DNA from 3 places in the Arthrobacter sp. 001422645 genome. Region 1 is predicted to be linked to each of the others. Evidence: predicted binding sites of a transcription regulator. Region 1 holds the regulator's gene; each other region holds the start of a gene.
The links. Region 1 encodes LexA, which represses DNA repair genes until DNA is damaged. Its sites were predicted from a motif close to TCGAACANNTGTTCGA; they were not measured.
Positions count from the first base shown of each region.

Region 2: AC6EUH_RS16565 (DUF6504 family protein) is a predicted target of LexA. The motif match lies at 3,154-3,169, and genes of this name have one in related genera.
Region 3: ruvA (Holliday junction branch migration protein RuvA) is a predicted target of LexA. The motif match lies at 3,195-3,210, and genes of this name have one in related genera.

Region 1 is NZ_JCBANT010000003.1:211,840-216,319, forward strand. Features, by position in the region: gene AC6EUH_RS06040 (ATP-dependent DNA helicase) at 1-1,789, shown strand, start outside; gene lexA (transcriptional repressor LexA) at 2,055-2,804, opposite strand; gene AC6EUH_RS06050 (LysM peptidoglycan-binding domain-containing protein) at 3,147-3,671, shown strand; gene AC6EUH_RS06055 (histidinol-phosphate transaminase) at 3,805-4,480, shown strand, end outside.
Region 2 is NZ_JCBANT010000019.1:35,117-39,596, forward strand. Features, by position in the region: gene AC6EUH_RS16560 (DNA polymerase III subunit alpha) at 1-2,739, opposite strand, end outside; gene AC6EUH_RS16565 (DUF6504 family protein) at 2,736-3,068, opposite strand; gene AC6EUH_RS16570 (hypothetical protein) at 3,251-3,637, shown strand; gene AC6EUH_RS16575 (chorismate mutase) at 3,649-3,975, opposite strand; gene AC6EUH_RS16580 (VOC family protein) at 3,990-4,412, shown strand; partial or broken gene AC6EUH_RS16585 (GNAT family N-acetyltransferase) at 4,418-4,480, opposite strand, start outside.
Region 3 is NZ_JCBANT010000019.1:15,684-20,163, reverse strand. Features, by position in the region: gene AC6EUH_RS16495 (Mur ligase family protein) at 1-1,020, opposite strand, end outside; gene pdxT (pyridoxal 5'-phosphate synthase glutaminase subunit PdxT) at 1,113-1,814, shown strand; gene AC6EUH_RS16485 (YebC/PmpR family DNA-binding transcriptional regulator) at 1,818-2,573, shown strand; gene ruvC (crossover junction endodeoxyribonuclease RuvC) at 2,570-3,157, shown strand; gene ruvA (Holliday junction branch migration protein RuvA) at 3,261-3,908, shown strand; gene ruvB (Holliday junction branch migration DNA helicase RuvB) at 3,901-4,480, shown strand, end outside.

The sequences.
Region 1 (4,480 bases):
CACTCTGGCCCTGCAGACCCAGATCGTGGGCCGGGACTTGCCCCGGCTGCTCAAGACCATCACCCCGGCGCTGGACCGGCCCGTCAAGGTGGCACTGGTCAAGGGCCGCTCCAACTACGTGTGCCGCCACAAGCTCGAAGGCGGGTTCCCCTCGGAAGAGCCGTCGGAGGGCCAGCTCTTCTCCCTCGGCGAGGACACTTCCGTGCCGCACTTCGCCGCGGCCATGGGCGGCCCGTCCTCGCAGCTCGGCAAGGAGGTCGTCCGGCTGCGCGAATGGGCCGAGGACACCGTCACGGGGGACCGCGACGAACTTCTGCCCGGCGTCACCGACCGGGCCTGGCGGCAGGTCTCCGTCACCTCCATGGAATGCCTCGGCGCGCAGAAGTGCCCCCTGGCGGCCGAATGCTTCAGCGAACTGGCCCGGCAGAACGCCGCCGACGCAGACGTGGTCGTCACCAACCACGCGATGCTCGCCGTCAGTGCCTTCGAGGGCCTGGCCGTGCTGCCGGAATACGACGTGGTGGTGGTGGATGAAGCCCACGAGCTCCAGGACCGCGTGACCGGCGCCGTGTCCGGCCAGCTGTCCGTCGCGATGGTGCACGCCGCCGCGTCCGGGGCCCGGAAGCACACCGGCATCACCGTGGACGCGCTGAACAATGCGGCGTCCAACCTGGAACTCGCCATTGAAGGCGTCCCCAGCGGGCTCATGCCCAACGGACTCAACAGCGAACAACTGGACTGCGTGGACCAGTTGCGTGACGCGTGCCGCGCCGCCCTTTCGGATTCGAAGGGAGACAGCGCCAACACGGCCGACGGCGGACGCCAACTGGCGCGCTCCCGGCTCATGGTGATCCTGGAGCTCTGCGAACGGCTGCTGGCCGCACGCGAAAACCGCGAGGTGGTCTGGTTTTCCCGCAACAGCACCTTCGACCCGCAGCAGGGCTATTCCCAGCCGGACGAGTCCGCCCCGGCGCTGGTCAATATCGCACCACTCAGCGTCGCCGGACGGCTCCGCGAGGGCCTGTTCGCGGACCACACCGTCATCCTGACCTCGGCCACCCTGGCGATCGGGTCCGCGTTCGAACCGGCGGCCGGGGGTCTGGGCCTGGTGGGACCCGGCGCCCCCAGCTGGACCGGCGTCGACGTCGGATCGCCCTTCGAGTACCCCAAGCAGGGCATTCTCTACGTCGCCAAGCATCTGCCCAAGCCCGGCCGCGGCACGTCCCCGGAGGCGCTCGATGAGCTCGAGAAGCTGATCCGGGCCTCCGGCGGCGGGGCCCTGTGCCTGTTCTCCTCCCGGCGCGCCGCCGAGGATGCCGCCGAGGCCCTGCGTCCCCGGCTGGACATGTCCATCCTCTGTCAGGGGGATTCGACCATGACGGCGCTGGTGAAGCAGTTCGCCGACGAACCGGACACCTGCCTGTTTGGCACCATGTCCCTGTGGCAGGGCGTCGACGTGCCGGGGACCTCCTGCCGCCTCGTGGTGATTGACCGGATTCCGTTCCCGCGGCCCGACGATCCCCTGATGACGGCGCGGTCCCGGGCGGTGGCCCAGGCCGGCGGGAACGGCTTTATGAGTGTGTCCGCGACCCACGCCGCCATCCGGCTGGCCCAGGGCGCCGGCCGGCTGATCCGCACAACAACGGACAAGGGAGTGGTGGCGGTGCTGGATTCCCGGCTGTCCACCGAGCGGTACGGGGGATTCCTCCGGGCCGCGTTGCCGCCGTTCTGGCCCACTACCGACCCCACGGTCGCCCTCGCGGCCCTGGAGCGGCTCGCGAAGGGGTAGGGCAGCCCATCACGTGACCGAGGGCCGGAGCGGGGCAGGAGCGGGCCGGCAGGTTTTTCGCTCAGGTCTGCCCCGGCCGGGGCTCTGACGTTCCTGCCCGGCTGCTGCCGTCTGCGGCCGCCCGGCTCCCACGACATGCGCGGAATTCCGGGACGTTGCTGCCGCTGTGGCGCCAGCAACTGGGAGGGAACGTGAAAGGCCCCGCCCGACGTGACATGGTCAACGCCGGCGGGGCCTTCTTCGAAAGGGCTGTGGAGGGCGGTTCCTAAAGCGAACGCAACACGGAGACGACTTTGCCCATAATGACGGCGTGGTCGCCGAGGATGGGCTCGTACTGCGTATTCTGCGGCAGCAGCCACGTGTGGCCGTCGCGCTGACGGAAGGTCTTGACTGTTGCCTCGTCGTCCAGCAGGGCGGCCACAATGTCACCGTTGACGGCATCGCCCTGCCGGCGCACCACCACCCAGTCGCCGTCGCAGATGGCTGCGTCGATCATCGAGTCACCCGCGACCTTGAGCATAAAGAGCTCGCCGTGGCCCACCAGTTGGCGGGGAAGGGGCATCACGTCCTCCACGACCTGGTCGGCCAGGATTGGTCCGCCCGCCGCGATGCGGCCCACCAGCGGCACCATGGCTGTGTCGGTGGCGCTGGCCAGCTCCGAAACGGACAGGCCGCCTACGGCGCGCAGACCGCTGGACTTCTCAACCCCTGAAATCTTCGCGGCTCCCTCATCAAGGGTCAGCGGCATCAGGACTTCCATGGCGCGGGGGCGTTTGGGGTCGCGCCGCAGGTAGCCGAGTTTTTCCAGCTGCGACAGCTGGTGGGTCACGCTGGAGAGGCTGGCCAGTCCGACGGTATCGCCGATCTCGCGCATGGACGGCGGGTAGCCGTTGTCCGTCACGGAGCGCTGGATGGTTTCCAGGATCTTCTTTTGCCGGACGGTGAGGCTCTTGGGTGGCCGGGCTGCCTGCGGGCCCCGCTGGGTGGCCCTGCCGCCAGTGGCTTGTGCTGCCATGTTCGCCAACGCCTTTCCGTTCCGCCCGGCCGCCCGTGGCTGCAGCTGCCGGGAACTTCCGGCCTGAAATGTCAGACCCTGCTGATCAACTGCAGAAGTGGTTGTTCTTTGCATCAAACGTAGGCCAGCCGCACTGCTTTTTCAAACATTTGTTCTAGCGAGTCTCGACAATGTTCGTCAATAAGTGCTAAAACAGAACCAGCAAGATTCGAATATGTGTTCTAGTTTTGTACGACTCGGGTCGAACGGTGTGTTCGGTTCTTTGTTCGAAGGTATGGCCGGTTGGCGGCGGGTACGTGGAGTACGCCGGGCGGCACAGTATGGTCCAGGAGGGCTCAGTTCATGTCAGCAACAAGCGCGTTTCACGACACTTTCGGCCGCGACGCATTCGGCGACTACGGCCGGCCCGGGGGCGGTTCCCCCGTCGGCGGGCCGAGCCGTATGAGCCTGCAGAGTCCTATGAGAGGGCAGGCCCGTAAAAGCCAGACCCGCCACGCTGTCCAGGACGGGACCACAGGAGCCGCGCAGCCGGCAAAGCAGCAGTCGGCAAAGCCGGCGCCGCTGCGGCTTACCCGGCGGGGGCGCTTTGTCTTCATCGCGATGCCGCTGATCCTGCTGGCCGCACTGGTCCTCTCCTTCAGTGGTTTCCTCAACGCCCCCGCCAAGGCGGCGGAGTCCGCCGCCGAACTTTCCCTGACGCCCACTGTCACCGTCACGGTGCAGCCCGGTGAGTCATTGTGGGCCATCGCCGAGGCCGTCGCCCCGGAGCGCGATCCCCGTGACGTCGTCTCGGACATCATGCAGCTGAACAACCTGGAAGCCGCCCGCGTCGTTCCGGGCCAGGCGCTTTTCATTCCGTCCAACTAGCACCGCCGGACCCGCGCGTTCCGGGGCGCGCGACGGCCCCCACGGCCGATATAGGGCCCGTGGCCTTGGCTACCCGCCTGCCCTGCGGCGTCACAGATTCGGAGCCCGTGACGATCTCACTTAAACTGGTGAAGTGACTGACCAGTTAGAGCGACTGAACCGACTTCCCCTCCGGACGAACCTCCGGGGCCTGACGCCGTACGGGGCGCCCCAGCTGGACGTTCCGATCCTGCTCAACGTCAACGAGAACACACATGGCGTCCCGGCGGACGTCCGCGCCGCCATCTCCGAGGCCGTCACGATCGCCGCCGCCGGACTGAATCGCTATCCGGACCGCGAATTCACGGAACTGCGCGAGGCGCTGGCCGAATATCTTGGGCACGGACTGGGCGCGGACAACATCTGGGCGGCCAACGGATCCAACGAGGTGCTCCAGCAGATCCTCCAGGCCTTCGGCGGCCCGGGACGCACTGCGCTCGGCTTCCCTCCCACGTACTCCATGTACCCGCTGCTGGCCTCAGGCACGGACACCGGATACATCGTCGGGGTCCGCGCCGACGACTACGGACTCAGCGCCGAATCAGCCGCCCGCCAGGTCCGCGAACTCCAGCCGAACATCGTCTTCCTGTGCTCCCCGAACAACCCCACCGGCACCGGCCTGGGCCTGGACGTCGTGGAAGCCGTCTACGAGGCGGGCGAGGCCAGCCAGACCATCGTGATCGTCGACGAGGCGTACCACGAGTTCGCCCACGACGGGACGCCCAGCGCGCTTACCCTGCTGCCCGGCCGGGAGCGGCTGATCGTCTCGC
Region 2 (4,480 bases), on a different contig from region 1:
GGGCTGTCCTGCCACGATCCTTTTCAGCTCGGTTCCCGAGAGCCCGTAGATGCCGTTCAGGCTCAGCCGGATGCCCAGCTTGCCACGGTCCGGGCCGGCGGCCACGCGTTCCACCCGGTACTCGGCCTGGCTCCGGTTGATGTCCAGGGGCAGGATGGGGATTCCCAGCCGCCGCGCCTCGGCGACGAGGAGCCGCTTGGGATACATGCCCGGATCGTGTTCCCACAGCCCGGCGAGGAAGGCCTCCGGGTGGTGGGTCTTGAGCCAGGCCGACTGGTAGGTGGGCACGGCAAAGGCGGCGCCGTGGGCTTTGCAGAACCCGAAGCTGCCGAAGGCCTTGAGTGTCCCCCAGACCTTGTCCACCACTTCGGGGCTGTACCCCCGGGCACGTGCCTCCTTCCGGAAAAACTCCTCCACCCGGCCTTCCAGCACGTCGTTGCCGAGAGCGCGGCGGAATTCGTCCGCCCGCGCCAGCCCGCAGCCGGTCATGACGTCGAAGGTCTTCAGGATCTGTTCATGGAACACAGTAACGCCGTGCGTCTCCTTGAGGACGGGTTTGAGGTCTGGGTGCGGATAGACCTCGGGGGCGAAGCCGTGGCGGTGCTCCAGGAAGGGCCGGACCATGTCCGATTTCATCGGGCCCGGGCGGAACAGGGAGATGTCAATGATGAGGTCGTTGAATTCCCGGGGCGCGAGTTTGCCGATGAGCTCCCGCTGCCCGGGGGATTCGATCTGGAAGCAGCCCAGGGTGTGGGTGCTGCGGATCAGCTCATAGGTGGGTTCGTCGTCGAGCGGGACGGCGTTGAGGTCGATGCTGCCGTCCTCGGCGATGTAGTCCGGGCCTGTCCCGTCCGGCCCTGCCGGGTGGGCGCCTGCGGCCACCACCTCGGCTTTGGAAGGATGCAGGCGGATGACCTCCCGGACGGCGAAGGCCATGGCGCTTTGCATCCGGACGCCCAGGACATCGAGTTTCAGCATGCCCATGGGGTCCATGTCGTGTTTGTCGAACTGGCTCATGGGCAGGCCCAGTCCGCTGGGCTGCACGGGCGTACGGTCCAGAAGGGTGGCGTCCCCCAGGATGACCCCGCAGGGGTGCATGGAGATATGGCGCGGCAGCCGGTCCAGCCGTTCGGTGAGGTCCACCAACAGGTCCAGCTGCTGGTTCCCGCTGAAGTCGCGCTGCCCCACCCGGCCGGCGAATTCCTTCAGCTCGGGTTTCTCCTCGAGGGCTTCGCGGAAGTTCCGGGCCGAGAACCGCCACAGCTGTTTGGCGATGTCACCGATCTCCCCTTCCTCCATGCCCAGGGCGAGGCCGGCGTCGCGCACGGCACCGCGAGCGCGGTAGCCGTTCTGCATGCTCATCAGCGTGACGCGCTCGGAGCCGAAGCGCTCAAAAATCTTCCGGTACACGTTGTGCCGTTCGGCGCTTTCGACGTCGATGTCGATGTCCGGCAGGGTGGCGCGGTCCCGGGAGAGGAAGCGCTCGAAGATGAGGTCGTGCTGCAGCGGGTTCACCTGGCTGACGTCGATCAGGTAGTTGACCAGGCTGGATGCTCCCGAACCGCGGGCCGCCGCCCGGACTCCCATGGCCTGAATCATCCGGGAAACCTCGGCCACGGTCAGGAAGTACGCGGCGAAGCCCAGGCTGTCGATAATCCTCAGTTCGTGTTCCAGCCGCGAGCGCAGTTCCTGGGCGGGTTTGCCCGTGATCCCCGGGAACCGCCTGCCGATGCCGGCCTCGCAGCGCTGGGTGAGCTCCACCAGGGCGTCCCCGGCGATGCCGATCACCGAGGCTTCCGGCACCACGGGCTGCTTCCATCCCATGTCCGTCACCGGGTCCATCCGGCAGCGGTCCGCGAGCGCCTCGGTCTGTGCCATCAGGTTTTTCAGGTCAGCGGCGCCGTACCCCGCGGCGTGCATGATCTCCTTTCCGAGCTGGAGCATCTGCGCCGCGGATTTGAGCCAGGCCTGCCCGTTGGGCTGCAGCAGCGGGGCGGCGGAGAGTTCGGGCAGCGATTTCAGGGTGCGGGCGGAATCCAGCACATCCGCGGTGGCCGCTCCGTCCTCAGCCACGTACCGTACGGCGTTGCTCAGCACGGCGGGAACCCCGTGCTCGGCGGCAAGCTTGAGCATCCGCACCGCATGGGCGGTGCTGAGCGGCTCCCCGGGCGGGCTGAGCTGGCTGACCACCTCGGCGGCGACGGTTCCTTGCGGCATGGCGTCGAGCCAGCGTTTAAACAGGGTGCGGGGGCGCAGGTAGCGGCGCCCTCCCATGGCACGTCCGACGTCGGAGTCGGGTCCGATCAGCACGGTCAACACCGGCTTGAGGGTTTCAGGGTGCAGGGTGCGGGAGGCCAGCTCGGCCCGGGTGACGGCGACGGGCACCGCTCCCCCGGCCTTGCCCGTGGTGCGGGCATGCGCATCGGAGATCAGCCGGCACAGCGCACGGTAGCCGGCGCCGTTGTTGTGCCCGTGGGCAAGCACGACGACTCGTCCCCCCACCTGGGTGCGGAGGTCGCCGTCGTCGTCAAAGACCGCCAGGTCCACTCCGACGACCGGGTCCAGCCCGGCCGCCATACAGGCCTTCAGGTGCTTGACCGTCCCGTAGAGGCCGTCGCGGTCCGTGCAGGCGAGCGCCGTCGCCCCGTCCGCGGCCGCAGCGGCGGCCAGTTCCTCCGGCCAGGAGACCCCGTAGTGGGCGCTGAAGGCCGTGGAGACATGGAGATGGGTGAAGCTCATGCCGATTCGGGCTTCCGGGACGGCAGCAGGGCGTCATGGATCCGCAGCAGGCGCCAGCGTCCGCTGCCCACGTGCCGGGTCAGGTCAAGGGTGAGGCTTTCCTGGTCGGGGGAATCTGCCCGGCGCACCTGGACCCGCCAGATTTCGTGGTCCACGAGGCCGGGGCCGCTCCCCAGCGGCGCCCGCCGCTCTTCCGCCCACCATTGGCGCCGCTCATACCAGCGGACCGGTTCGGCGCAGACCGTGTAGTGGCGGCCTGCCCAGTCGAGCTCCAGGGGCTGGCCGGAGGGTGCGCAGGCGACGTCCACAGACTCGCTGAACATGCCCATCGCGCCTCCCGGACCACACCATGTGTAAGAACCATCTGTCAGAACAATCTGGCAGAACAATCTGGCAATAGCAGCCAGCATCCATTCGAACATGTATTCGAATAGTTCCAGTCTACGACGGTGCCGGGGCAAAACCTAGATCAGGGGTGGACGGACGCAGGCACAGGTAGCAGGATTGATCCATGAGCTCCCATAACGCACTTCTGAAGAACGTAAGCATCGCCGCTGAGGACACATCCTTGGTGGCGAAGTTCGATATAGACGGAAACATCCCCGGCCAGGGCGCCTACGTGGTGGGACTCGTTGCAGCAACCCCGGATCATTCCCACCAACGACGAATGGGAATCGAGTTCATGAACGGGGAGGCCGTGTCCTTCTACTGCTTCAGCCATGACGGCACGGAGGAGAACTTCGACCTCAAAGGTGTGGAGCACTCCGGCAGCACCATTACCGGTCACTTTCCCATCAGCACCATCATGGGCCTGACCAAAGGGCACCTCATGACGGCCTTCAGCGACTGTGACGGCCGCGAGTACCAGGCGAACGTCCCGGTGGAGGAAGCCCTCTAAGCCGCCGCGCCCTAGGAGCTGGCTTTGTAGACTTCCAGCTCAAGCGTGATGAAAGCGTCGATCATGGCCCGGTAGGTCTTCTCAATGAGTTCGACGTCGATGTCTTTCTGTTCCGCTGTGGCGCGAACGTGTTCGATGACCCGCTCCACACGCCCGGGGGCTCTCACCTCGGCGCTATCGGCCTTGAGGGTTCCGGCGATCCGGATCAGGCGCTCGCGGCGGCCGATCAGCGACACGATCTGCTCATCCACCTCGTCCACGGCCACCCGCACAGCGGCGAGCTGCTCCCGGTCGGCCTTGGCAGCTTTTTCATCTTGGTGATTTGTGGACATGTGCATGACAGTATCGAATGATGCAGCCACGAGTCGATTTAATTTCACTGGGTGTCCGCAGTGTTGACGCCTCCCGCAGCTTCTATGTAGATGGCCTGGGCTGGCCCGTCCACCGGGAAGTCCGGGGCGAGGTCCTGTTCATCCAGGCCAATCACGGCCTGCTCCTCTCGCTCTGGGACGCCGGGCAGATGCAGGCCGAAGCCGCCACCGATCCCCCGGCCGGCATTCCCACCATCACACTGAGCCACAACCTAGGCAGCACGGCGGAGGTCGACTGGGTGATGGCTGAGGCCGAAGCGGCCGGCGCTGCCATCATCGCCGAACCGAAGACCCAGCCCTGGGGCGGCTACACCGGCTATTTTGCCGACCCCGACGGCTACCGCTGGGAGGTTGCCTTCAACCCCAGCTGGACGGTCGACGGCGGCGGGAAAGTGACGCTCTGACGTTCCTAACCAAGGGACACAGACAACCTGCGCTCCAACAACGGCGGGTCAAAGCGAGCATCCTCTTT
Region 3 (4,480 bases), on a different contig from region 1:
GTTGTCGTTGATGGCGATCATCGTGGCGTAACCGGCGGCCGGGAACGACTTCAGCCCCAGGCGGAAGCCGCTGGGGTTTTTCACCAGGACCAGATCCAGCGGCAGGCCGTCGACGACGAGGCTCTCGCCGCGGCCGAATGCCGGCGCCACCTGGGACAGGGCCTTCATCAGCCCGTCGTTGTCCGCGAGGACCGTTTTTCCAGGGACAGAGTCCCGGACGGCGATGGCCCGGGCCAGGGTCAGCGCGGCCGCCGCATTGAAGATGTTGTAGACGCCGCGGAGCTTCATCTCGGTGGTGGCCGTAACGCCGTCGTACTCAAAGTCTGCGTCCGCCGCACCGACCCGGCGAAGGACGACGTCGGCGTGCGGCTTGGGCGGTGCCGGCGGCACAGGGCTGCCGGGGGCGGCCCGCAGCTCGTCGTCGTTCGGGAAGGTGCTCAGCAGGGAGTCATCCAGGCCGAAGTACAGGACGTCGGGACCGGTGAGCGATTCCGCGATCCGGGCGACGCGCGGGTCCTCCCGGTTCAGCACCACCGTTCCCGTGGTCTTCGACGCGATGTGCTGCAGCAACTGCGCGGTCTTGTCGATTTCGCCGAAACGGTCCAGCTGGTCCCGCAGGACGTTGAGCAGGAGGCTGTAGCGCGGCGGCACCTGGTTGACGAAGTGCACCGCGTGAGCCTCGTCGAGCTCCAGCACGGCGACGTCGGCGTCCAGGCGTCCGCGCCAGTCCACCTCGCCAAGCAGCGCCGCGGCAACGCCGCGGGTGAAGTTGCTGCCGGTGCGGTTGGTAAAGACCTTCAGGCCCTGGCTCTCGAGCAGTTCCACCACCATCTTCGTGGTGGTCGTCTTGCCGTTCGTGCCGCTGACGACGGCGACGCCGTGCGGCAGCGTCGACAGCGTCCTGCGCATGAAGCCGGGATCGATTTTTTCGACCACAAGCCCGGGAAGGGCAGAGCCTCCGCCCCTGAGCCGGGAGACCCGGCGAACGAACTTGCCGAGCGGAATGCTGAAGTAAAACATGCTTTGTAATATATCCCAGTAGCGGTATGGAAGCCCGCCGGAGAGCGGCACGGCATGCCCGGGGGAGGTGCGGCGGGCACTATGCTGTTCGGATGACCAACCCCACTTCCGTGCCTCCTTCCCGCGTGGGAACAGGGCTGCGGATCGGCGTCCTGGCTCTCCAGGGCGACTTCCGCGAACACCTGCACGCGGTGGAAGACGCCGGTGCCACGGGCATCGGCGTCCGCCGCCCGGCCGAACTCGACGGACTCGACGGCCTCATCATTCCCGGCGGCGAATCGACCACCATCGACAAACTGTCGCGGGCGTTCGGGCTCCGCGATCCGTTGCGCCGGCGCATCCACGAGGGACTGCCGGTCTATGGCTCCTGCGCCGGGATGATCCTCCTTGCGGAGAACATCACCGACCCCGCGAAGGACCTGGCCGGCAACCCGCAGCAGACGTTCGGCGGGCTGGACATCACGGTGCGCCGGAACGCCTTCGGCCGGCAGCGGGAATCCTTCGAGACGGACCTCGATTTCAAGGGCCTTGACTTCAGCGCCACCGAAAACGGCGTGGCTCCTGTCCACGCGGTCTTCATCCGCGGACCATGGGTGGAACGCGTCGGCGACGCCGTGGAGGTTCTCGCCGTCGTGGAACCCTCCAGGGCGTCCCACCCCGAGGCGCTGGCGGGGACGGCTAGAATTGTTGCTGTGCGTTCCGGCAAGCTGCTGGCCACCTCCTTCCACCCGGAAGTGACGGGGGAGAAGCGCGTGCACGAATTGTTTATTCGAATGATCAGAGGAGAAGCGTAAAGCATGTCAGGCCACTCCAAATGGGCGACGACCAAGCATAAAAAGGCCATCCTCGATAGCCGCCGGGCCAAGTCGTTCGCCAAGCTGATCAAGAACATCGAAGTCGCCGCACGCATGGGCGGACCGGACCTCGCCGGCAACCCGAGCCTGGAACTCGCCGTCACCAAGGCCAAGAAGACCTCGGTCCCCGCTGACAACATCGACCGCGCCATCAAGCGCGGCGCCGGCCTCACCGGCGAAGTGGTGGACTACACCGAGATCATGTACGAATGCCGCGGACCGCAGGGCTCGGCACTGCTCATCGAATGCCTTACGGACAACAAGAACCGGGCAGCCTCCGAAGTGCGTCTCGCCATCTCACGCAACGGCGGAACCATCGCCGATCCTGGTTCGGTCAGCTACCTCTTCTCCCGCAAGGGCGTTGTCTCGCTGCCGAAGAACGGCCTGAGCGAAGACGACGTCCTGATGGCCGTCCTGGACGCCGGGGCCGAGGAAGTCAAAGACAACGGCGAAACCTTCGAGATCCACTCTGAACCGACCGACCTGCAGGCCATCCGCGATGCGCTCAAGGAAGCCGGTATCGACTACGACACCGACGAGGCCGAGTTTGTCCCGTCCATGGAAGTGCCGCTGGATCTCGACGCCGCCAAGAAGTTCATGAAGCTTGTTGACGCCCTCGAGGAACTCGACGACGTGCAGAACGTCTACAGCAACGCCGACCTCAGCGACGAAGTGCAGGCCGCACTGGAAGCGGAGTGACACTTCGCGTCCTCGGCGTCGATCCGGGCCTCACCCGCTGCGGGATCGGCGTCGTGGACGTTGAGAAGAACCGCCGCGCCACCATGGTGGCCTTCGGCGTCGTCGGGACGTCCCCGGAGGAAAGCCTGGACCAGCGCCTGCTGGTCATCGCCACCTCCATCGACGACTGGCTGGACCGGTACGAACCCCACGTCCTCGCCGTCGAACGCGTCTTCTCGCAGCTCAACGTCAGCACCGTGATGGGCGTTGCCCAGGCGTCCGGCGTAGTGATCGCCGCCGCCGCGCGTCGCGGCATCCCCGTGGCGCTGCACACCCCTTCCGAGGTCAAGGCTGCCGTTACCGGCAGCGGAACATCCAACAAGGACGCCGTCACCAAACTGGTCACCAAGATCCTCCGGCTCGATGCCCCGCCGAGGCCGGCAGACGCCGCCGACGCCCTGGCGCTTGCCATCACCCACGCCTGGCGGGCGGGCAGCGGCACCTCCAACAAGGCTGCAGTCACCACCGGCCCCGGCAGCCACTCACTGACTCCGGCCCAGCGGGCGTGGGCCGACGCGGAGGCCAAAGCGCGCCGCACACGCTGAATATCCGGCTGTGCGGCCGCGCGGCTTGGTAGGGTATTCGTAGATATGTTCGGATAGCCGGGTCTTCCCGGCTGAAATGAGCTGTAACCCCAGGAGCCCGGCTTTGATCAGTTTTCTTCGCGGAACCGTAGCGCACGTCGGCCTGTCCAGCGCCGTGATCGACCTCAACGGCGCCGGCATGAGCGTGAACGCCACGCCGCAGACCCTCAGCAGCCTCCGCGTCGGGGAGGAGGGGAAGCTCTTCACCTCCCTGATCGTGCGGGAGGACTCCCTTACCTTGTTCGGGTTCGGCAGCGACGACGAACGCGAAGTCTTCGACGTCCTGCTGAGCGTCAGCGGTGTTGGCCCCCGCCTCGCGCTGGCGGTCCTGGCCGTGCACGAGCCCGAAGCGATCCGCGTCGCCGCGCACTCGGGCGACGGCAAGGCTTTCACCAAGGTCCCCGGCATCGGGCCCAAGGTCGCCGGCCGGATTGTGCTGGAACTGGCCGGCAAGCTGGTGCCGCACGGCACGGCTGCCGGAACAGCTGCTCCCGCCGCATCCGCTGAAGCGGTCTGGAAACCGCAGGTCGTTGCGGCCATGACCAGCCTGGGCTGGTCCGAAAAAGATGCCACGTCCAGCATTGACAAGTCCCTGTCGGACTCGCCCGAGCTGGCCGAGAAGGGCAACGTGGCTGAGATCCTGCGCGCCACCCTCCGCTGGCTGGGGCAGGACGGTGCCCGCGCCGGGAACAGGATAGGCGCCCGTGGCTGAGCCGTCCCTGGTCGGCGGGGGAGAGGAGCCGGAGGAACGGGTTATTGAAGCCGCGCTCCGGCCCAAAAACCTGCACGATTTTGTGGGCCAGCACCGGGTCCGCAAGCAGCTTTCCCTCGTCCTGGAGGCCTCCCGCATGCGCGGCCGGAGCGCCGACCACGTCCTGCTCTCCGGGCCGCCCGGGCTGGGCAAAACGACGCTGTCCATGATCATTGCCGCAGAGATGAACGCCCCGCTGCGGATCAGCAGTGGACCCGCCATCCAGCACGCGGGGGATCTGGCAGCCATCCTGTCCTCGCTCTCCGAGGGTGAGGTCCTCTTCCTCGACGAGATCCACCGGATGTCCCGGCCGGCCGAGGAAATGCTCTACATGGCGATGGAGGACTTCCGGGTCGATATCGTGGTCGGGAAGGGCGCCGGTGCGACCGCCATCCCCCTGGAACTCCCGCCGTTCACGCTGGTCGGCGCCACGACCCGTGCCGGCCTGCTGCCCGGTCCGCTGCGGGACCGGTTCGGCTTCACCGGACACCTGGAGTTCTATTCGGTCGCCGAACTGGAACTCGTATTGCGGC